Regions from separate parts of the Pseudomonas sp. GW822-FHT04C11 genome, predicted to be linked through region 1. Evidence: predicted binding sites of a transcription regulator. Region 1 holds the regulator's gene; each other region holds the start of a gene.

The links. Region 1 encodes FliA, which starts transcription of late flagellar genes. Its sites were predicted from a motif close to CTAAAGTTTNNNNNNNNNNNGCCGNTAA; they were not measured.
Region 2: AC1RJ3_RS11175 (flagellar protein MotY) is a predicted target of FliA. The motif match lies at 2,696-2,723, and genes of this name have one in related genera.
Region 3: AC1RJ3_RS05745 (methyl-accepting chemotaxis protein) is a predicted target of FliA. The motif match lies at 1,407-1,434, and genes of this name have one in related genera.
Region 4: AC1RJ3_RS10125 (methyl-accepting chemotaxis protein) is a predicted target of FliA. The motif match lies at 4,178-4,205, and genes of this name have one in related genera.

Annotation. Positions count from the first base shown of each region.
Region 1 covers NZ_JBXAMS010000012.1:99,462-104,706, reverse strand. The annotation lists gene AC1RJ3_RS19660 (chemotaxis protein CheA) at 1-2,025, opposite strand, end outside; gene AC1RJ3_RS19655 (protein phosphatase CheZ) at 2,064-2,852, opposite strand; gene AC1RJ3_RS19650 (chemotaxis response regulator CheY) at 2,884-3,255, opposite strand; gene fliA (RNA polymerase sigma factor FliA) at 3,422-4,162, opposite strand; gene fleN (flagellar synthesis regulator FleN) at 4,159-4,989, opposite strand; gene flhF (flagellar biosynthesis GTPase FlhF) at 5,104-5,245, opposite strand, start outside.
Region 2 covers NZ_JBXAMS010000005.1:326,746-331,990, forward strand. The annotation lists gene AC1RJ3_RS11165 (hypothetical protein) at 1-221, shown strand, start outside; gene AC1RJ3_RS11170 (argininosuccinate synthase) at 377-1,594, opposite strand; gene AC1RJ3_RS11175 (flagellar protein MotY) at 1,724-2,632, opposite strand; gene pyrC (dihydroorotase) at 2,789-3,835, shown strand; gene rnt (ribonuclease T) at 3,832-4,506, shown strand; gene AC1RJ3_RS11190 (peroxiredoxin) at 4,581-5,183, opposite strand.
Region 3 covers NZ_JBXAMS010000003.1:48,370-53,614, forward strand. The annotation lists gene AC1RJ3_RS05735 (NorM family multidrug efflux MATE transporter) at 1-277, opposite strand, end outside; gene AC1RJ3_RS05740 (LysR substrate-binding domain-containing protein) at 436-1,356, shown strand; gene AC1RJ3_RS05745 (methyl-accepting chemotaxis protein) at 1,547-3,523, shown strand; gene AC1RJ3_RS05750 (aldose 1-epimerase family protein) at 3,674-4,888, shown strand; gene AC1RJ3_RS05755 (YifB family Mg chelatase-like AAA ATPase) at 4,895-5,245, opposite strand, start outside.
Region 4 covers NZ_JBXAMS010000005.1:83,340-88,584, forward strand. The annotation lists gene AC1RJ3_RS10105 (glycerophosphodiester phosphodiesterase) at 1-622, shown strand, start outside; gene AC1RJ3_RS10110 (PepSY domain-containing protein) at 850-1,170, shown strand; gene AC1RJ3_RS10115 (hypothetical protein) at 1,271-1,681, opposite strand; gene AC1RJ3_RS10120 (hypothetical protein) at 1,875-2,324, opposite strand; gene AC1RJ3_RS10125 (methyl-accepting chemotaxis protein) at 2,437-4,062, opposite strand; gene AC1RJ3_RS10130 (transporter) at 4,341-5,245, shown strand, end outside.

The DNA of each region.
Region 1 (5,245 bases):
CTGCTCTTCGTGAGCGGCGGAGCTGACCAGCCAGCGTTTGAGGTAGAACAGTGGCAGCGCCTTGTCCCGCACGATCACCACTTCCTGACCGTCGACCACGTTGGTGCGCGACAGGTCGAGATGGAAAATCTCGTTGACGTTGACCAGCGGGAAAGCAAAGGCCTGGTTGCCGAGCATGACCATCAGCGTCGGCATGATCGCCAGGGTCAACGGGACCTTGATGACGATCTTCGAGCCTTTGCCCTTGGTCGAGTAGATATTGATGGTGCCGTTGAGCTGGGCGATCTTGGTTTTCACCACGTCCATGCCCACGCCACGACCGGACACGTCGGAGATCTCGGTTTTGGTCGAGAAACCCGGCGCGAAGATCAGGTTGAAGCAGTCGGACTCGCTGAGACGGTCCGCCGCATCCTTGTCCATCAAGCCTTTCTTCACGGCGATACTGCGCAAGACATCAGCATCCATGCCCTTGCCATCATCAGAGATGGACAGCAGGATGTGATCGCCTTCCTGCTCTGCGGACAGAATCACTTTGCCGCTACGCGGCTTGCCCATCGCCTCACGATCAGCCGGTTCTTCGATACCGTGGTCGACCGAGTTACGCACCAAGTGGACCAGCGGGTCGGCCAGGGCCTCGACGAGGTTCTTGTCGAGGTCGGTTTCTTCACCGACCAGCTCCAGGTTGATCTCTTTCTTCAACTGGCGCGCGAGGTCGCGAACCAGGCGCGGGAAGCGCCCGAAGACTTTCTTGATCGGCTGCATCCGGGTCTTCATGACAGCGGTCTGCAAGTCGGCCGTGACCACGTCGAGGTTCGACACGGCCTTGGACATGGCTTCGTCGCCGCTGTTGAGGCCCAGACGGACCAAGCGGTTACGCACCAGTACCAGTTCGCCGACCATGTTCATGATTTCGTCGAGACGTGCGGTATCCACACGCACGGTGGTCTCGGCTTCACTGGCCGGTTTTTCCGGTGGCGGTGACGCCGCTGCGCGGGCGGGAGCCGGTGCAGCAGCGGCAGCAGGCTTCGGCGTTTCAGCCTTTGGCTCGGGCGCTTTAGCCACAGGTGCTGGCGCTGCAGCCTTGGCAACTGGTGCCGCCACAGAAGCAGCAGAACCCGTGCCGACCTCCGTGAACTTGCCTTTACCATGCAATTCGTCGAGCAGCGATTCGAACTCGTGATCGGAGATCAGATCGCTGCCAGCGGCCGCAGCCACAGGTGCCGCAGGTGCCGGAACGGCAGCAATTGCCGACTCCAGGGCATCAACGGCGAAGTTGCCTTTGCCATGCAACTGATCGAGCAGTGCTTCGAATTCGTCGTCGGTAATGTCGGAGCTGTCGCCTGCCGCTTTCGGGGCAGCCGGTGCGGCAGGTGTTGCCGCCACTGCATCAGGGGCGAACTGGCCTTTGCCGTGCAATTGGTCGAGTAATGACTCGAACTCGGCATCGGTGATTTCATCGCTGCCGGCAGCCGCTTCAGGTGCCGGGGCTACAGGCGCCCCCGACTCAGCTTGCGCCTTGACCGCGTTCAGCGAGTCCAGCAGCAGTTCGAACTCATTGTCGGTGACGTCGCCCGATTCGCTTTCAGCGGCAGGTGCTTCAACCACCTCTGCAACTGGTTGCGCCACATCGTCTGTTTGAGGCTCGGCCAGGCGGGCCAGAGCCGCCAGCAGTTCCGGTGTAGCCGCAGTGATCGGTGCACGCTCGCGGACTTCGCTGAACATGCCGTTCACCGCGTCCAGCGCTTCGAGAACCACGTCCATCAGTTCCGAGTCGACGCGACGCTCACCCTTGCGCAGGATGTCGAACACGTTCTCGGCGATGTGACAGCACTCCACCAGCTCATTGAGCTGGAGGAAGCCGGCGCCCCCTTTTACAGTGTGAAAACCGCGAAAAATTGCATTGAGCAAATCCGCATCATCGGGTCGGCTTTCCAGCTCGACCAGCTGTTCGGACAGTTGCTCTAGAATCTCGCCGGCCTCAACCAGGAAATCCTGAAGGATCTCTTCATCGGCGCCGAAGCTCATTAAGGGGGTGCTCCTAAAGGTCTAAAAACCTAAAAAACCTAAAATCCAAGACTGGATAGCAAATCGTCCACATCGTCCTGACCGGACACAACGTCTTCTCTTTTATCGGCATGAATCTGCGGACCTTCACCCTGAGAGAGATGTTTTTGCGGATCTTTTTCAGCCAGCATCGCTTCATGGTCATGTTCGATGCCCGCAAAGCGGTCTACCTGACTGGCCATGAGCACGAGCTTGAGCAGGTTGCTTTCGACTTCGGTGACCAGTTGAGTCACGCGCTTGATCACCTGACCGGTTAGATCCTGGTAATCCTGAGCCAGCAGAATATCGTTGAGGTTGCCCGAGACGACCTGGCTCTCCTCGACGCTACGCGTCAGGAAACCGTCGACACGCCGGGCCAGTTCGCGGAACTCTTCGGCACCGACTTCGCGGCGCATGAAACGCCCCCAGTCGGCGCTCAAGGCCTGGGCGTCAGTGCTCAGGCCATTGACCAGCGGAGTACTGTTCTCGACCAGATCCATGGTCCGGTTCGCGGCCGCTTCGGTCAGCTTGACCACATAGGACAGGCGCTCGGTGGCGTCTGTGATCTGTGAGACTTCCTCGGCTTGCGGCATGTTCGGGTCAATCTGAAAATTGACGATCGCGCTATGCAGCTCGCGAGTGAGCTTGCCCACCTCCTGGTACAGGCCGCGGTCACGGGTCTGATTGAGCTCATGGATCAGTTGCACAGCGTCACCGAACCTGCCCTTTTCAAGGCTTTCGACCAGTTCGTGAGCGTGTTTTTTCAGGGTCGATTCGAAATCGCCCTGTGAAGATTCTCTTTGCTCCATAGCTCCCCCCGTGGCGCAGTGGCTCCGCGCATCAACCGATGCGTTCGAATATTTTTTCGATCTTCTCTTTCAACGCCTGGGCCGTGAAGGGTTTGACCACATAGCCGTTTACACCGGCTTGAGCGGCTTCGATGATCTGCTCGCGCTTGGCTTCGGCAGTGACCATCAGCACCGGCAGGTGCTTGAGCTTTTCATCGGCGCGCACGTGGCGCAGCAAATCGATACCGGTCATGCCAGGCATGTTCCAGTCCGTTACCAGAAAGTCGATGCTCCCGCTGTTGAGGACGGGAATGGCGGTAATACCGTCGTCCGCCTCGACCGTGTTAGTGAACCCAAGGTCACGCAACAGGTTTTTTATGATCCGCCGCATCGTTGAGAAGTCATCAACGATGAGGATTTTCATGTTCTTGTCCAATTCGACCTCCAAGCAGTCTTAAACGCGTTCAGCACCTGAACACGCCATTCAATCAATTCGGCAGAGCACTCGACGACTGTCTGGAGCACAACGGATGAAGACCGGCACAGCGTTACGCCCTGCCTGTTTCGTTCGCAGTGTCCCCACACTGCTGTCAGCGCGCTCGCCACTCCCCCAAACGCCCCCGCAAACGGGCCGCGCACTGGCTGTGTAACTGGCTGACCCGCGATTCACTGACCCCCAGGACCTCACCGATTTCCTTGAGATTCAGCTCTTCGTCGTAGTACAGCGCCAACACCAGTCGCTCACGCTCCGGCAAATTGGCAATCGCATCCGCCAGTGCTGCCTGGAAGCGTTCATCTTCCAGGTCGCGCGACGGTTCGAGATGAGCACTCGCGCCATCCTCGTGCAGCCCTTCATGCTCGCCGTCCTGCAACAGATCGTCGAAGCTGAACAGGCGACTGCCCAAGGTGTCATTCAAAATCCCGTAATAATCGTCGAGACTCAATTGGAGTTCGGCCGCAACCTCGTGATCTTTAGCGTCACGCCCGGTTTTAGCTTCAATTGAGCGAATCGCGTCACTCACCATCCGGGTATTGCGGTGGACCGAGCGTGGCGCCCAGTCACCCTTGCGGACTTCATCGAGCATCGCGCCACGGATACGGATCCCCGCGTACGTCTCGAAACTCGCACCTTTGCTCGCGTCATATTTGGTCGACACTTCAAGCAAACCGATCATGCCTGCCTGGATCAGGTCCTCGACCTGAACACTGGCCGGCAAGCGCGCCAACAGGTGATAGGCAATACGTTTTACCAGTGGCGCGTAACGCTCGATCAGTTCGTACTGCGCGTCACGCGCCGACTTCTTGTACAGGTTGTAACCGCTGGCTGTCATAGAACCGGACCCGCAGTTTGCTGCACCAGACGCTCGACGAAAAATTCCAGGTGCCCACGCGGGTTGGCAGGCAGCGGCCAGGTATCGACTTTCTGCGCGATGGCCTTGAATGCCAGCGCACACTTGGAACGAGGAAACGCTTCATACACGGCGCGCTGCTTCTGCACCGCCTTACGCACGCATTCGTCGTAAGGCACCGCACCGACGTATTGTAAGGCGACGTCGAGGAAGCGATCCGTGACCTTGGTCAACTTGGCGAACAGATTTCGCCCTTCCTGCGGGCTTTGCGCCATATTGGCCAGCACGCGGAAGCGGTTCATGCCGTAATCGCGGTTGAGCAGTTTGATCAGCGCGTAGGCGTCAGTGATCGACGTCGGCTCGTCGCACACCACCAGCAATACTTCCTGGGCTGCGCGAACAAAACTGACGACCGACTCACCAATACCCGCCGCCGTGTCGATCACCAATACGTCGAGGTTATCGCCGATGTCGCTGAATGCCTGAATCAGGCCAGCATGCTGGGCCGGGCTCAGGTGAACCATGCTCTGGGTACCGGACGCTGCTGGAACAATGCGAATTCCGCCCGGCCCCTGAAGTAATACATCGCGCAGTTCACAGCGGCCTTCGATGACGTCGGCCAGCGTACGCTTGGGCGTGAGCCCCAGCAGGACGTCGACGTTCGCCAGCCCCAGATCGGCGTCCAGCAGCATGACGCGCCGGCCGAGCTCAGCAAGAGCCAGGGACAAGTTCACTGACACATTAGTCTTCCCGACGCCACCTTTGCCGCCGGTCACTGCGATCACCTGTACGGGATGCATGCTGCCCATGTTCGTTCTTTACCTTGTCTTGCTTAGACGCGGACTACATGACTGGCTGCGCGCTCACTTGTGAACAATGCATGGCAGGCCATCGATGTAGATACAAATCTATTCATTATTACCTCAGCCGACACGCTTGGCCGGGCTGTGGTAGAGGTCAGCGAACATATCAGCCATGGCTTCTTCGCTGGGTTCTTCCTGCATCTGCACGCTAACGGCGCGACTGACCAACTGATGCCGGCGCGGTAAATGTAGATCATCCGGG
Region 2 (5,245 bases), on a different contig from region 1:
TTCGCAAAAAGAAAGATGTCGGCAGTTTGATGAACGCGCTCTATTCAAGGAAACATCATGACCGTGAAGTGATCGTCTTCCTGACAAGCGGTGAGTCGGAACATTTGATTAACGAAAGAGCACTCAAAAAATCAGGTGCAAGATCCCTGGAGCCCAAAGAGTCTTTTTACATGAGTTATAACTTGAGTACTTTGGCAGTGACCGTCGTCAGCCAGCACTGACACAGACAGAACAGAAGGGGGGGTACAGACAATCCCGGAAGTTAACAACCAGGACCTGGTGACGCAGATTCAGGAGACAAACCACACACGAATGCTTCGATCACATTGTGGCCCCGTTACAAACGGGGCCACAATCGTTGATCATGCCAACAACATCAGAACAGCTTGCGGCCTTTGTTTGCGGCAATGCGCATACGCAGAGCGTTCAGCTTGATGAAGCCGGCTGCATCAGCCTGGTTGTAAGCGCCGCCATCTTCTTCGAAGGTAGCAATGTTGGCGTCGAACAACGATTCGTCAGACTTGCGACCGGTAACGATCACGTTGCCTTTGTACAGCTTCAGGCGAACCACACCGTTCACATGCGCCTGGGAAGCATCGATCATCTGTTGCAGCATCAGACGCTCAGGGCTCCACCAGTAACCGGTGTAGATCAGGCTGGCATATTTAGGCATCAGCTCGTCTTTGAGGTGAGCCACTTCGCGGTCCAGAGTGATCGACTCGATCGCCCGGTGAGCACGCAGCATGATGGTGCCGCCTGGGGTTTCGTAGCAACCACGGGACTTCATGCCGACGTAACGGTTCTCGACGATGTCCAGACGGCCGATACCGTGCTCGCCACCGATACGGTTCAGGGTCGCCAGCACGGTAGCCGGAGTCATTTCGACGCCGTCCAGTGCAACGATGTCGCCGTTGCGGTAAGTCAGTTCCAGGTACTGCGGCTTGTCAGGAGCGTTCTCCGGGGAGACGGTCCAGCGCCACATATCTTCTTCGTGCTCGGTCCAGGTATCTTCCAGCACGCCGCCTTCATAGGAAATGTGCAGCAGGTTGGCATCCATCGAGTACGGAGATTTTTTCTTGCCGTGACGTTCGATCGGGATCGCGTGCTTCGCCGCATAATCCATCAGCTTCTCGCGGGACAGCAGGTCCCACTCGCGCCAAGGGGCGATCACTTTCACGCCAGGCTTGAGTGCATAGGCACCCAGTTCAAAACGAACCTGGTCGTTGCCCTTGCCGGTCGCGCCATGGGAAATGGCGTCAGCGCCGGTTTCGTTGGCGATTTCGATCAGGCGTTTGGCGATCAACGGACGAGCGATGGAAGTACCCAGCAGGTACTCGCCTTCGTAAACGGTGTTGGCACGGAACATCGGGAAAACGAAATCACGCACGAATTCTTCGCGCAGATCGTCGATGTAGATTTCTTTTACGCCCATGGCTTGTGCCTTGGCGCGGGCCGGCTCGACCTCTTCACCCTGACCCAGGTCAGCGGTAAAGGTCACCACTTCACAGTTATAAGTATCCTGCAGCCACTTGAGGATCACCGAAGTGTCCAGGCCGCCGGAATACGCCAGAACGACCTTGTTTACGTCCGCCATGCCATCACTCCACGGGGTTCTACGGAAAGCCGAGAAGTCTACCGCTGCGAGCGGATAAATTACAGAGGCGCGACAGCTTATGATGACGAAGCGACAGATTATGTCGAGCGGGCGACGATTTCAGCCGGTTCAGGAGGTCGTCGCGGCACTGCTTGCCGAGCTGACTTGCGGAGCCGGTTTATCGGTGGGTGCAACGCGCTCAAGATGAACGTTGACCCGGCGATTCCTGGCCCGATTGGCGGTGTTGGTGTTAGGGGCCAACGGATAGCGTTCGCCGTGAAAACGCATCGTGATCTGTGATTCCTGAATGCCATTGGCCTTGAAGAAGTCCATCACCGCCAACGCCCTGCGCCGAGACAGATCACGGTTGGTCAGGCGATTGCCGCTGTTATCGGAATGGCCGTCGAGTTCGATGTGATTGACCGTCGGGTCGGCCTTCATGAAGTTCAGCATAACCTGCAGCTTGGCCTTGGCCTGCGCGTCCAGATCGATACCACCGCCCGGAAAACCAACCTCAGCCTGCTTAACCTGCTCGTAATTCATCGGCAGCAACTTGGCGACACACGCCTGATAATCGGCGTAGGCCTTGCTGAAGCTGACCGGTAACAAACGGACTTCCGACACACCGCCATCGCGCGAATAATGGCGAATCAGCGGACTGCGACCGTCCATCAAACCGCCGATAAGGCGTCCGGCCTGGAGTTGCGAGCTGTTGAACAGCACATCACCGCTGCCAACCTTGACCGCCCCCAGATTGATATCGCCGCGCCCCGGCTGCCAAGGCGCAGCGGCGGCCAGCAACGTCGCCGAGCCGCCGCTGATCATCGGGTTGTAGGCCTTCAGACGAAAGGTGGCCTGCTCGCCTGCGCGCCGCACGAACTCGCCCGAACCGAAATCGGTAATCGGCTGGCTCAGGCGACATTCGAACTTGTCGCCTTCGACCGTCCACTCGATGCTCTCCAGACGCGTCTGGAAAGTGAGCGCCATCGCAGGAAGGCTGGCAAACACGCTGAGCAAGGCTAAATAACGCTGGCGCACGGGAGGCTCCACTGGCTTCTACAACAAAAAGACCGATACATATAATTACGGCATACCTTTGTCATATCGGAAGCTTGCTGCAAAACTTGATAGCGAGTGCCTGGATGAGTCTTTTCCGGTAGCATTCCCTTGAGTTTGACCCGCCTGGAATCCCCAATGTCCGACCGCCTGACCCTGCTGCGTCCCGACGACTGGCATATTCATCTTCGCGATGGTGCTGTGTTGCCCAATACTGTCGCGGATGTCGCGCGCACCTTTGGTCGCGCGATCATCATGCCTAACCTGGTACCACCGGTGCGTAACGCCGCTGAAGCCGACGCCTATCGCCAGCGCATTCTCGCTGCGCGCCCGGCCGGCAGCCGTTTCGAACCGCTGATGGTGCTCTACCTGACCGACCGGACTACACCCGATGAAATTCGCGAGGCCAAGGCCAGCGGTTTCGTTCACGCCGCCAAGCTGTATCCGGCTGGCGCGACCACCAACTCGGACTCCGGTGTTACCAGCATCGACAAGATCTTCCCCGCGATCGAGGCCATGGCCGAGGTCGGGATGCCCTTGTTGATTCACGGTGAAATCACCCGCGGCGACGTCGATGTCTTCGACCGCGAAAAAATCTTCATCGACGAGCACATGCGTCGGGTCGTGGAGCGTTTCCCAACGCTCAAAGTGGTGTTCGAACACATCACCACCAGCGATGCCGTGCAGTTCGTCAACGAGGCTTCGGCCAACGTTGGCGCAACCATCACCGCTCACCACCTGCTGTATAACCGCAACCACATGCTGGTGGGCGGGATTCGTCCGCACTTCTATTGCTTGCCGATTCTCAAGCGCAATACGCATCAGGTCGCCCTGCTTGACGCCGCTACCAGCGGCAGCGAGAAGTTCTTCCTGGGCACGGACTCGGCTCCGCACGCCCAACACGCCAAAGAAGCCGCGTGTGGCTGTGCCGGTTGCTACACCGCTTATGCCGCGATCGAGATGTACGCCGAAGCCTTTGAACAGCGTAATGCGCTGGACAAGCTCGAAGCCTTCGCCAGCCTCAACGGCCCGCGCTTCTACGGCCTGCCGGCGAACACCGACCGCATTACCCTGGTCCGCGAAGAATGGACTGCCCCAACCAGCCTGCCGTTCGGCGAGCTGACTGTCATCCCGCTGCGCGCCGGTGAAAAACTGCGCTGGCGCCTGCTGGAGGAACACGCGTGAGTGAAGACCATTTCGACGACGAACAGGAAAGTTCAGGCGGAGGTGGTTCACGTCACCCGATGGCAGCCAGGTTCCGTGGATACTTGCCCGTTGTCGTCGACGTTGAAACCGGTGGTTTCAACTGTGCCACTGACGCCTTGCTGGAAATTGCCGCCACGACCATCAGCATGGACGAAAAAGGTTTTGTGTACCCCGATCACACCTATTTCTTCCGTGTAGAACCGTTCGAAGGCGCCAACATCGAAGCCGCGGCGCTGGAGTTCACCGGGATCAAGCTCGATCACCCACTGCGCATGGCCGTGAGTGAAGAAGCGGCACTGACCGACATCTTCCGTGGCATACGCAAGGCGCTGAAAGCCAACGGCTGCAAACGGGCGATCCTGGTCGGCCATAACAGCAGCTTTGACCTGGGCTTCCTCAATGCCGCCGTTGCGCGCCTGGACATGAAGCGCAATCCGTTTCACCCGTTCTCCAGCTTCGACACCGCGACACTGGCCGGTCTGGCGTATGGTCAAACGGTCCTGGCCAAGGCGTGCCAGGCTGCCGATATCGACTTCGACGGTCGCGAGGCCCACTCGGCTCGCTACGACACCGAGAAGACTGCCGAGCTGTTCTGCGGCATCGTCAATCGCTGGAAACAAATGGGCGGCTGGGAAGATTTCAACGACTGATTCAGTCGCAGGATTTATCCCGCCCATAAAAAAACCGGCCTCAGCGGCCGGTTTTTTTATGCCTGACGCGTGGCTTACAGCTTGCCAGCGTTCTCGGTCAGGTAAGCCGCAACGCCTTCTGGCGAAGCAGTCATGCCCTTGTCGCCTTTTTTCCAGTTGGCCGGGCAAACTTCGCCGTGCTCTTCGTGGAATTGCAGGGCGTCGACCAGGCGAATCAGCTCTTCCATGTTACGGCCCAGTGGCAGGTCGTTGACGATCTGCGAGCGAACAACACCCTTGTCGTCGATCAGGAATGCGCCACGGAAAGCCACGCCGCCTTCGGACTCAACGTCGTAGGCCTTGGCAATGTCGTGCTTCATGTCAGCAGCCATGATGTACTGAACCTGACCGATGCCGCCGGCATTGATCGGGGTGTTGCGCCATGCGTTGTGAGTGAAGTGCGAGTCGATCGAAACAGCGATCACTTCAACGTTGCGTGCCTTGAAGTCAGCCATGCGGTGGTCCAGAGCGATCAGCTCGGACGGGCAGACGAAGGTGAAGTCCAGTGGGTAGAAGAACACCAGGCCGTATTTGCCTTTGATGGCCGAGGACAGGGTGAAGCTGTCAACGATTTCGCCATTGCCGAGTACGGCCGGTACGGTGAAGTCAGGGGCTTGTTTGCCTACGAGTACGCTCATTGGATATCTCCTGGTGTGGTGGCGTGAAGAACGGCATCGAACCAGTCTGTCGCCAATAAACG
Region 3 (5,245 bases), on a different contig from region 1:
GCCCGGCCTGGGTCAGCCGCGTGGCGCCTTCAATGTCGCCGGCGCCCTGGCGGATCGCCACCAGCGTGCCGACCGCCGCGATCACGCCAATGCAGAAAATCGACACGAACGAATAGCTCGCCGCGCCCAGGCCGCCACCGGCCAAGGCTTCCGGGCTGAGCCGAGCCATCATCAAGGTATCGGTGAGGATCATCAGCATGTGCGCCAACTGCGAGGCAATCAGCGGCCCCGCCAGCCGCAGGATGGCCCAGAGTTCGGTACGTGCTGGATGCTGCATGATCATCACGCTCGTTTAGTCAGATAAATCGGGAAGGGTTGATTCTCGGCGCTCGCAAGCGTTTGCACAAAGGGATAAAAACGATTGCTGGCATGACTAAAACTCATGCTGGAGAGTTTCTGATAAGGTTCCGGGGTCGCGCTATAGGAGCTTTCCCAATGTCTCGTCGTCTTCCTCCGTTGTATGCCCTTCGCGCTTTCGAGGCCGCAGCGCGGCACAGTTCGTTTACCCGTGCTGCCGAAGAATTGTCGATCACCCAAAGCGCCGTCAGCCGACATGTGCGTACGCTGGAGGAGCATTTCGCCTGTCGGCTGTTTCAGCGTAGCGGGCGCAATTTGCAACTGACCGAGGCCGCACGTTTGCTGCTGCCGGGTGTGCGTGAGGGCTTTGGTGCGCTGGAGCGGGCCTGCAATACCTTGCGCGCCGAAGATGACGTCTTGCGCATGAAAGCTCCTTCGACCCTGACCATGCGCTGGCTGCTGGCGCGACTCAGTCGCTTTCGGCATTTGCAACCGGGCAACGAGGTGCAACTGACCAGCGCCTGGATGGACGTCGACTCGGTGGACTTCAATCACGAACCGTTCGATTGTGCGGTGTTGTTGAGCAACGGGCATTTTCCACCGGACTGGGAGGCCAGTTACCTGTTCCCTGAACTGCTGATCCCGGTCGGCGCACCGAATCTGTTGAATGATCAACCATGGGATGTCGAGCGGCTGGCCAGTACTGAACTGCTTCACCCGACTCCTGATCGGCGTGACTGGCGCAGTTGGCTGGAGTGTATGGGCCTGTCGGAGCAGGTGTCGCTCAAGGGCGGGCAGGTGTTTGATACGCTGGAGCTGGGGATGATTGCCGCCGCCCGTGGTTACGGGGTGTCGATGGGTGACTTGCTGATGGTGGCCGAAGATGTGGCTCAGGGGCGTTTGAGTTTGCCGTGGCCGACTGCCGTGGCCAGCGGCCTGAATTATTACCTGGTCTGGCCGAAAACCCGCCCCGGCGGTGAACGTTTGCGCCGTCTCAGCGACTTCCTCCAGGGTGAGGTGCAGGCCATGGAATTGCCGGATGTCGAGCGCCTCGGCTGAATCGATGTAGCCACCGCCATGGCAGCCTTGAGCGATATCCTTGTGCATCGCTCAAGTATTTATCCACGCCGCCGAATCCCTGAAAGTGGGACCTTCGTTCTGAAAGGTTTCGCGCTTCCCCTATTACTGGATATTTTGCCGAGCCACGCGACGCGATCAGGATGATCCGGCTCCTCGGCCAGGAGCTGTCATGTCTCAACCTCGTGCCCGGATCGCCTCACAATTGGGGCTTGCCCTTGCCGTCATCCTCGCGGTCGTCATCAGTGGCAGCACGGTGTTCGCCCTGCGTTCGCTGGATTCTGCCAACCTCGACACGCGTGAAGAGCATCTGGCCAGTGAGGCGCGGTTGCTGGCCGACCAGTTGAGCACCTTCCACGGCACCCTGCGCGAAAGCACCCAGCGCCTGAGCGGGTTGTTTGAAAAGCGTTTCAGTGGCGGTTTGAGCGTGCACCCGGAGCAGCCGGTGACGGTGGCGGGCGTGCAGACTCCGGGCCTGCATCTGGGCAACGAAGTGTTGAACAACAACTTCGACAAGGTCGATGAGTTCAAGCAAATGACTGCCGGCGTGGCGACGTTGTTCGTGCGCAGTGGCGAGGACTTCATTCGGGTCAGCACCTCGTTGAGCAAGCAGGACGGCACCCGCGCCATCGGCACGCTGCTCGACCATGCGCACCCGGCCTATCAGCGGCTGATGGCGGGGCAGAGCTATGTCGGCCGGGCCTTGCTGTTCGATCGTTCCTACATGACGCAGTACACCCCCGTGAGCGACAGCAGCGGCAAGGTGATCGCGGTGTTGTTCGTGGGTTTCGATTACACCGATGCGCAGAGCGCGCAGTTCGACAACCTCAAGCGCTTCCGCATCGGCCAGAGCGGTTCACTGGCACTGCTCGATGAACAAAACAAATGGCTGGTGCCGCCGGCCGGCGTGCAGGCGCTGGATCAGGCGACTTCGACCATCGCCGGTTTGGCCAGGACACCGGGGCGGGGCGCCTTCTGGAGCGACAAGTCCGAAGACTTCTACAGCGTTGCCGTGCCATTCGAGGGCGGGCCATGGTCAGTAGTGGCGAGCATGCCGAAAAGCGAAATCCGCGCAGTGACCTGGAGCATCGGTATCCGCCTGGCCATTGGCAGCCTGCTGGCGATGCTGCTGGCGGTAGGCGCGGCAGTCTGGCTGTTGCGCAGCAAGCTGGCGCCGTTGGGTGATCTGGTGCGGCAGGCCGAAGCCTTGGGCGCGGGTGATCTGAGCGTGCGTTTGAACGTGTCGAGCCAGGATGAAATCGGTCAACTGGCGCGCAGCTTCAATCAGATGAGCCAGGCTCTATCGACCATGGTCGAGCACATCCGCAAGGCCTCGGAAGAGGTCAACAGTCGCGCGCAGGCATTATCCGGGTTGTCCGGCGGTGCGTATGAAGGGATGGAGCAGCAGTCCGGTGAAATCACCAGCATGGCCGGTGCCGTGGAAGAATTCAGTGCGACCTCGCTGAACATCGCTGACAACATGGGCAACACCGAGCGTCTGGCCCAGGAAAACGCCCAGCAGACGCGGATCGGTCGTACCTCGATGGAAGAAGCTTCTTCGTCCCTTGAGCAGATTGCCAGTGCTCTCAACAGCACGGCGACGGTGATCAACACCCTGGGTCAGCGCTCCCAGGAAATCGGCGGCATTGTCGGGGTGATTACCGCGATTGCCGATCAAACCAATTTACTGGCACTCAACGCCGCCATCGAAGCCGCACGTGCCGGCGAACAGGGCCGTGGTTTTGCAGTGGTGGCAGACGAAGTGCGCAACCTGGCCTCGCGCACTCGCGAAGCGACTGACGAGATTTCCGGGATGATCCAAAGCATCCAGCAGGAAACCGGTAACGCCATCAGCACCATGGAGCAAGGCAAGCTGCTGATGCACGAAGGCCTGACGCGCAATGCCAATGTCGCGTCGGCGCTGGCGCTGATCGACGAACAAAGCCGCTCGGCCGGCCAGCAATTCGCTGCGATCACTACCGCCACCCAAGAGCAGAGCAGCACCGCGACCTTGCTCAGCAGCAACCTGCAAAGCATCGCCATGGCCAACAGCGAGCAGCGTGAAGTGGTGTCGAACCTGGCAATTACTGCCAGGGAGCTGGAAAACCTGGCGGCAGAGTTGCGCCATGAGGTTGACCGTTTTCGCTGAGGTCACCTCTGGAATCGCCATCGTTGGCAAGCCTGTTGTTGGCGATTGAACCCGTCGACTGAGTTTTGCTGGAGTTATGCCGTTTTTAAGCTTGCTGAAACGTTTCATCAGCGCTATAAAAATCGCACAACTCCAAGAAAGGCTTTCACCATGACCCCGCTCAAACTTCTCGTCACTCTCGGCGCAATGACCGCTACCTCCCACGTTATGGCTTGGGATTACGTGTTGCTCGACACCGACAAGGCTGCCCAGAACCAGCAAATCACCAGCCAGCAGCTCGGTGTGAAAACCGACAAACCGTTCTCCGTGACCCTGCGCACCCTGCACGGCGGTCGGCAGGAGGGCGTGAGCATCGTCGACATTGATAACGGCACGATGAAGCTCTCGGTGGTGCCGACCCGCGGGATGAACGTCCTGCAGGCATCGGTAGGTAATGTGCGTATGGGTTGGGATTCGCCGGTCAAGGACGTGGTCAATCCGTCCTTTATCGAACTCAACGGGCGTGGCGGACTGGGCTGGCTCGAAGGCTTCAATGAACTGGTCACCCGCTGCGGCTACGAATGGGTCGGTCACCCGGGCATGGACAACGGCGAACTGCTGACCCTGCATGGCCGCGCCGCGAACATTCCGGCCAGTAAGGTCACGCTGCACATTGATGAAAAACCGCCTTACGCCATCAGCCTGCGCGGTGAGTTGAAAGAGCAGGCGTTCAAGAAAGTCGACTTCTCGGTAATGACTGAACTGGTCACCGAACCCGGCAGCGTGCGCTTCGCCCTCAACGACACCCTGACCAACAACGGCGACTATCCGAAGGAATACCAGGCGCTCTACCACAGCAACTTCAGCACCCCGTTCCTGGAACAGGGCGCCCGTTTCGCTGCGCCGGTGAAACAGGTGTCACCGTTCAACGACAAGGCCAAGGGGGATTTGCCCGACTGGCAAACTTACCGCGCGCCGACCAAGGACTACGACGAAACCGTCTACAACGTCGTGCCATATGCCGATGCCAAGGGCGACACGCTGACCGTGCTGCATAACAAGGCGGGCAGCCTTGGGGTCTCGGTTGGTTTCAATACCAAGCAATTGCCGGTGTTCTCCCTGTGGAAAAACACCGATACCCAAGGGCAGGGCTATGTCACGGGGCTGGAGCCGGGGACGAGTTTTTCCTACAACCGCCGGTATCAGCGGCCACTGAACCTGGTGCCGACGATTGCCGCCAAGGAGCAGAAGCAGTTCCAGATCAGTTACAGCTTGCTGGCGGATAAAGCGGCTGTGGATAAAGCGTTGGCGCAGGTGAGCGAGATTCAGGGTGGACGGGAGACTGAGGTAAGGCAAACACCGTTGGTGGATCTCACCAAGGAATAACTTCGACTAGTGCGTGGTCGGTCGATACTGCAACGCTTCGGCCAGATGCTCGCGGGTGATGTTATCGACTTGCTCAAGGTCCGCCAGGGTGCGCGCCACCTTGAGCAGTCGGTGGGCCGCTCGTAGCGACAAGGTCAACCGTTCGCACGCGGTTTCCAGCCAGTGTTCATCGGTTGTGGATAACGTGCAGTGTCGGCGCAGGCCCGGCAAATCGAGGAAGGCATTGGCGCAGCCCTGGCGTTTGTGTTGCCGCTCCCTTGCGTCCGCGACCCGGGCGGCGGCGGTTACGGTGTCATCGCCAGGTTTTAACGCGGGATTCAACGCCGTGACTTCGCGGGCAACCGTCAGATGCAGATC
Region 4 (5,245 bases), on a different contig from region 1:
AGAACCAAAGCAGTTTCCCGGCATCGAGCGCGACCTCAAGGACAAGCTTCAAGACCGTGGCTGGTTGAGCCCGGCGGGTTCAAAACTGGCTAAAAGTGAACTGAGCGTCGGCCAGGGTAAAGGCAAAGTGATCCTGCAAACCTTCGAGAAGAGCAGCCTTGAACTGCTGCAAAAAGAAATGCCGCAAGTACCGAAAATTCTCCTGCTGTGGGTGGGCGAAGGCAGCATCGAGCCCAAGTCGAAAGTGACCTTCGCCGAATCCGGCGACAAGGATAAAGCCACCTACTACGCCAAACAGGAACCCAAGGACAAAGCCGAATTCGAGCAATGGGTCGACTACGCCAAGTCTCAGGGCGCCATTGGCACGGGCCCTTCGGCAGCGCTGACCAACGGCGGCGATCAAAGCTATTCGGACCTGGTGCAACCATGGATGAACCAGTACACCCACGACAAAGGCATGTTGGTGCACGTCTACACCATCGACGATGCGGTGGATTACAAGAAGGTCATGGACGCCGGTGTCGATGGCATCTTCACCAACCGCGCCAGCGAACTGCTCAAGTACTACAAGCGCCCGGCAGCAGGCAGCGTTGCGCAGTTGCTTGAGAACAACGGCTTCTGAGTGGCCACCCGCTATTGATCGCTCCCGAGAGGGAGCGTCACGGGTGGTACGGCAAAACCAGAGGGGCCACGCAATTCCCGCAGGCTGCGCCAGCTGCTACAGGTTCGGCAGCACGCAGTCTCGTGATGATTTGCGCGGGAACGACCAGGCTCAGGCGATGTTAAGGATGAATTAAGTTGCGCTGGTTAACCTGACGCCACTTAAACAGTTCACCCAAGGAATGCCCCATGAAGACGTTGACTGCCCTGTTCACCGCCGCTGCCCTGACCCTGACAGCCGGTTTCGCCATGGCCGATGTGCGCCCGGACCTGATCCCGGGTCTGCTCAAGGACGGCACTGTGATGGACATGCAGAAACTCAATCAGGCGGCGCTCGCTGAGCATCCTGGCAGCACGGCCGCAAACATCACCGACACCGAGCTGGAGCACAATGCCAAAACCAGTGTTTATGAGTACAAGGTTGAAATCCGCGACGCGAAGAACGTTGAGTGGGATGTGAAGCTGGACGCAAAAACCGGCAAAGTACTGAGCAACACGCAAGACAAGTAAATCGCCCCAGGAAAAAGCCGCGTGACCTTCGGGTTTCGCGGCTTTTTTGCGCTTTGAGCATGAGAGAGGTGGCCGGGTCTAGTGGATAGCGACGCAAGCACTACGCATCCGGAATAGCCGGATTAACCTTAAGATGCAATTCATGTGAGTCGGTGATTTCTCCATCCACATGACTGATGATGAAGTATTTAAGCGTGGCATCACCCGCTACAACGTATCTTTTTTCTATTTCAACCTCCACGCCAGCTTCAACTTCCGCGCTTTTGATATCTTGCCGAAACACGGTTGTGCCATTCCAGCGTACCTGAAGATGATCCTCTGCTTCATAGCCTTGCCCGCCCAAGACCAAAGCGTCCAGATGCACGCCAATCAACTGTTCATCGATTTGTCCATCGTAACCGACCGCCGGCTTCATGCTTGGAACATCCAACTTCTCCCATTTTTTTTCCGATTGTTCCGACTTTCCCCGTTTTTCCAACTTTTCCAACATTTCCAACTTGCTCAAAGACATGGGATCGCTCCTGACAGAAAAGTAGCGCAGGCTGCGCTGACCGTTCCATACAATCCTCAGGGCACCACCCCGTCTACTGTCAGAACTAACAGGTAGGCGGTAAATCAAGGCCTTTTCTGCCCCTGAATCCGACCGGTGGCACGAGCTTCATGGGACATGGGATATCAAAGGCGCAGCCAGGCAGGCCGAAACATTACGCCGTTGTACTGACCAACGATCCCGACGTGCTGCTGCCTGACTCTTGCAGCGCTTGCGTCAACGCCGCCGTAGCGGTTTCCAATGAACCCGAGGTGGTTGCGATCTGCGATTGGGCGGCGGCGACTTTCACCGCTTTGGCATCCGCACTTTCCTGACTGGCCTGAGCGGCCTGCAGTTGTTGCAGTTGCTCCTGCAATTGCTTTTGCAATTCGGCGATCTGCTTGCGCAGCTCTTTCACCGTATCCGATTCACTGCTACTGCTGCTCGAACTGCTGCCACCCGACGCAGGTGCACCACCGGCCGCGACTTTGCCACTGTCGGTGGTCGAACTGCCCGTCGTGGTTGTGCTTTGCGTGGTGTCGGTATCGGTGCTGCCGCTGATGGCAGTCTTGCTGGTGGAAGTGGACAGAGTCTGATTGATCGAGACCGATGTGAGGCTGACCATGGGCGTTTCCTTCGATGAGGTTAGGGATAACCGAATCATCGACGTGCAACACCCACACTTGAGATCAATCGTGTACCGACACGGTTAGCGTGCCGATACACATTTCAGTTGGCTAGGCGCCGAGACGCGCCGTCACCGCGTTCAATTGCCCCGACAACCCGTGCAGGTTGTTGCTCGCCGCTTCAGTGCGCTGCACGTTGTCCAGGTTGGTACTGGCGATGCTGGTGATCTCGGTCAGGTTGCGCGAAATGTCTTCGGCCACCGAGGTCTGTTCTTCAGCAGCGGTGGCGATCTGGCGGTTCATGTCGCGAATCGCCTCCACCGATGCAGTAATGCGCTCAAGCATGGCCCCGGCCTGAGTGACCTGCTCGACGCTTTCTTCGCTGCGCGACTGGCCACTTTCAATGGCCTGCGCCGCATCTACCGCACCGGTCTGCACGCTCTGGATGATCTGGTTGATTTCGATGATCGACGCCGCCGTGCGCTGGGCCAGGCTGCGTACTTCATCGGCCACCACAGCAAACCCGCGTCCGGCTTCTCCGGCCCGAGCGGCTTCGATAGCGGCGTTCAATGCCAGCAAGTTGGTTTGCTCGGCGATGCCGCGAATCACTTCCAGCACCTTGCCGATACGCCCGCTATCGGTTTCCAGTTGGCGGATGACCGTCGCGGTGTTGGCGATTTCGCCGCGCATCTGAGTGATGGTGTGAATCGTGCCTTGCATGACCTTCTCGCCCTGTTGTGCCGACTGATCGGCATCATCGGCGGCCCGTGCCGCGTCGGCCGCATGACGAGCGACTTCCTGGGCAGTGGCGGACATTTCGTTCATCGCCGTGGCGACTTGATCCGTGCGATTGAACTGTTCGTTGGTGCCATGGGCCATCAAGGTCGCAATCGAGTTCAGCTCACCGCTGGCGCTGTCCAGATCCGAGGCGCTGCGCTGCAAGCGACTGAAGGTCTCGGCAAGGAAATCGCGCAGCGTGTTGGCAGCCACCGCCAGCTTGCCCAGCTCATCCTGACGATCACTCGCCACCCGCTCGGCAAACCGGCCCTGGCTCAAGTGCGCGACGTATTCGATCAGCTTGCGGATCGGTTCCACCAGATTGCGGTTGACCAGCCACAGGCTGAGCAAGCCAATCAACAGGCCCGAAGCCAGCATCACCAGGATACCCAGCAACACCGTGCGATCGGCGCTGGCGCTGATCAGCGTCGATTGTTCGCGGCCCTGTTTACGCAACTCGTCGACCAGTTCGCTCATCTGCTCGCTCGTGGCGCGGTCCACACCTTTGACCGCGTTATCACCTGCCGAAGGATCACCACCGGCTGCCAGATAAGCCTCTCGACCTTTTTGATACGCGCCGCCAAGCACCCGGTGCGCATCACGCAGGCTTTCAAGGCGGGTTTTAAGTGAGGCGTCGATGCCCGGTTGGCGGGTCAATTCACCGAGGATGTTCTGTACGTCGCCCTGACGGTCCTCGAATTGCTTCCAGTATTTGTCCAGCTCAGCCGGTTGCTTGCCGCGCAACAGGACGTTTTTCCATTCCTGGACCTGAGCCTTGAATTGCAGGTTGGCTTCGTCAATCAGTTGCGAGGTACGTAACGGGCCTTCGATGAGGTTGCGGTAGTTCTGCACCCCGCTGGAGAGTAAGTGAAAACAGGCCAGGGCAATCAGCAACATCGCGATCAGACTGCCGCTCAGCAGTGCCAGGATTTGCGCTCGCAGGGATTTTTGCAAAAACATCGAGTGATACTCATAACAGGGATAAGACTCGCATCGGTAGGGCATGCGAGATGTCCGGACCTCCCTGTCGACAACATGCGGGCCGGACACCAAAGTGCCTGAGCCAACTTAGGCGTCATCGGCGTGTGCCGCGTTTTCTTGAAGCCAATCCGACCACTGGTAAAGGCTCTATTACGCGAGCCACCAAACCGTCACAAAACTGTCAAACCGCGTTGCCATGATGCCGCTCATGTGAGCCTGTGAAACGTACGACAGGCGCCTCCCTTCAGCGAGACTCCATGAACCACAGCATCGATCAACGCCACCGCGATTCTGACCTGTTCGGCCTGCTCTACGGTTTCAGCTTTCGTCCCGGCGAACGCGGTCGCGAGATCGATTCGGCCAAGGCGCTGCAGCTGCTGCAACAACCGGGCGCCGAGGACGAGTTCCTCTGGCTGCACCTGAACCTCGCCCACGCCGCGTGCGAGCGCTGGATGAAAGCGCACCTGGAGTTGCCGGAAGAATTTTTCGAAGCCTTGCATGAAGGCTCGCGCTCGACGCGCATCGAGCACGTCGATTCGGCGCTGCTGGCAGTGGTCAACGACGTGGTGTTCAACCTCAGCAGCATGGTCTCGTCAGACGTCTCGACCCTTTGGGTCTGCGCCCGCAGTCGGTTGATCATCAGCGCACGCCTGCAACCCCTGCACTCGGTGGACAAGCTGCGCTCCTCGGTCAAGGCCGGCGAATGCTTTCGTTCGCCACTGGAACTGCTCGTGCATTTGCTCCGCGACCAGGGCGAAGTGCTGACGCAGATCGTGCGCAAGACCAGCCAGAGTGTCGACCAGATCGAAGACGAGTTGCTGTCATCGCGACTGTCCACCAACCGTGCCGAACTGGGCGCCAATCGTCGAGTGCTGGTGCGTTTGCAACGGCTGCTGGCACTGGAGCCGGGTTCGCTGCTGCGCCTGCTCAACCGTCCGCCGCAATGGTTGCAAAAGGACGACGTCAAGGAGCTGCGCAAATCCACCGAGGAGTTCGCGCTGATCATCAACGACCTCACGGCGCTCGGCGAACGGATCAAGCTGTTGCAGGAAGAGATCGCCGCCAACCTCAACGAGCAAAGCAACCGAACGCTGTTCACCCTGACCGTGGTCACGGTGTTGGCGCTGCCAATCAACATCATTGCCGGTTTCTTCGGCATGAA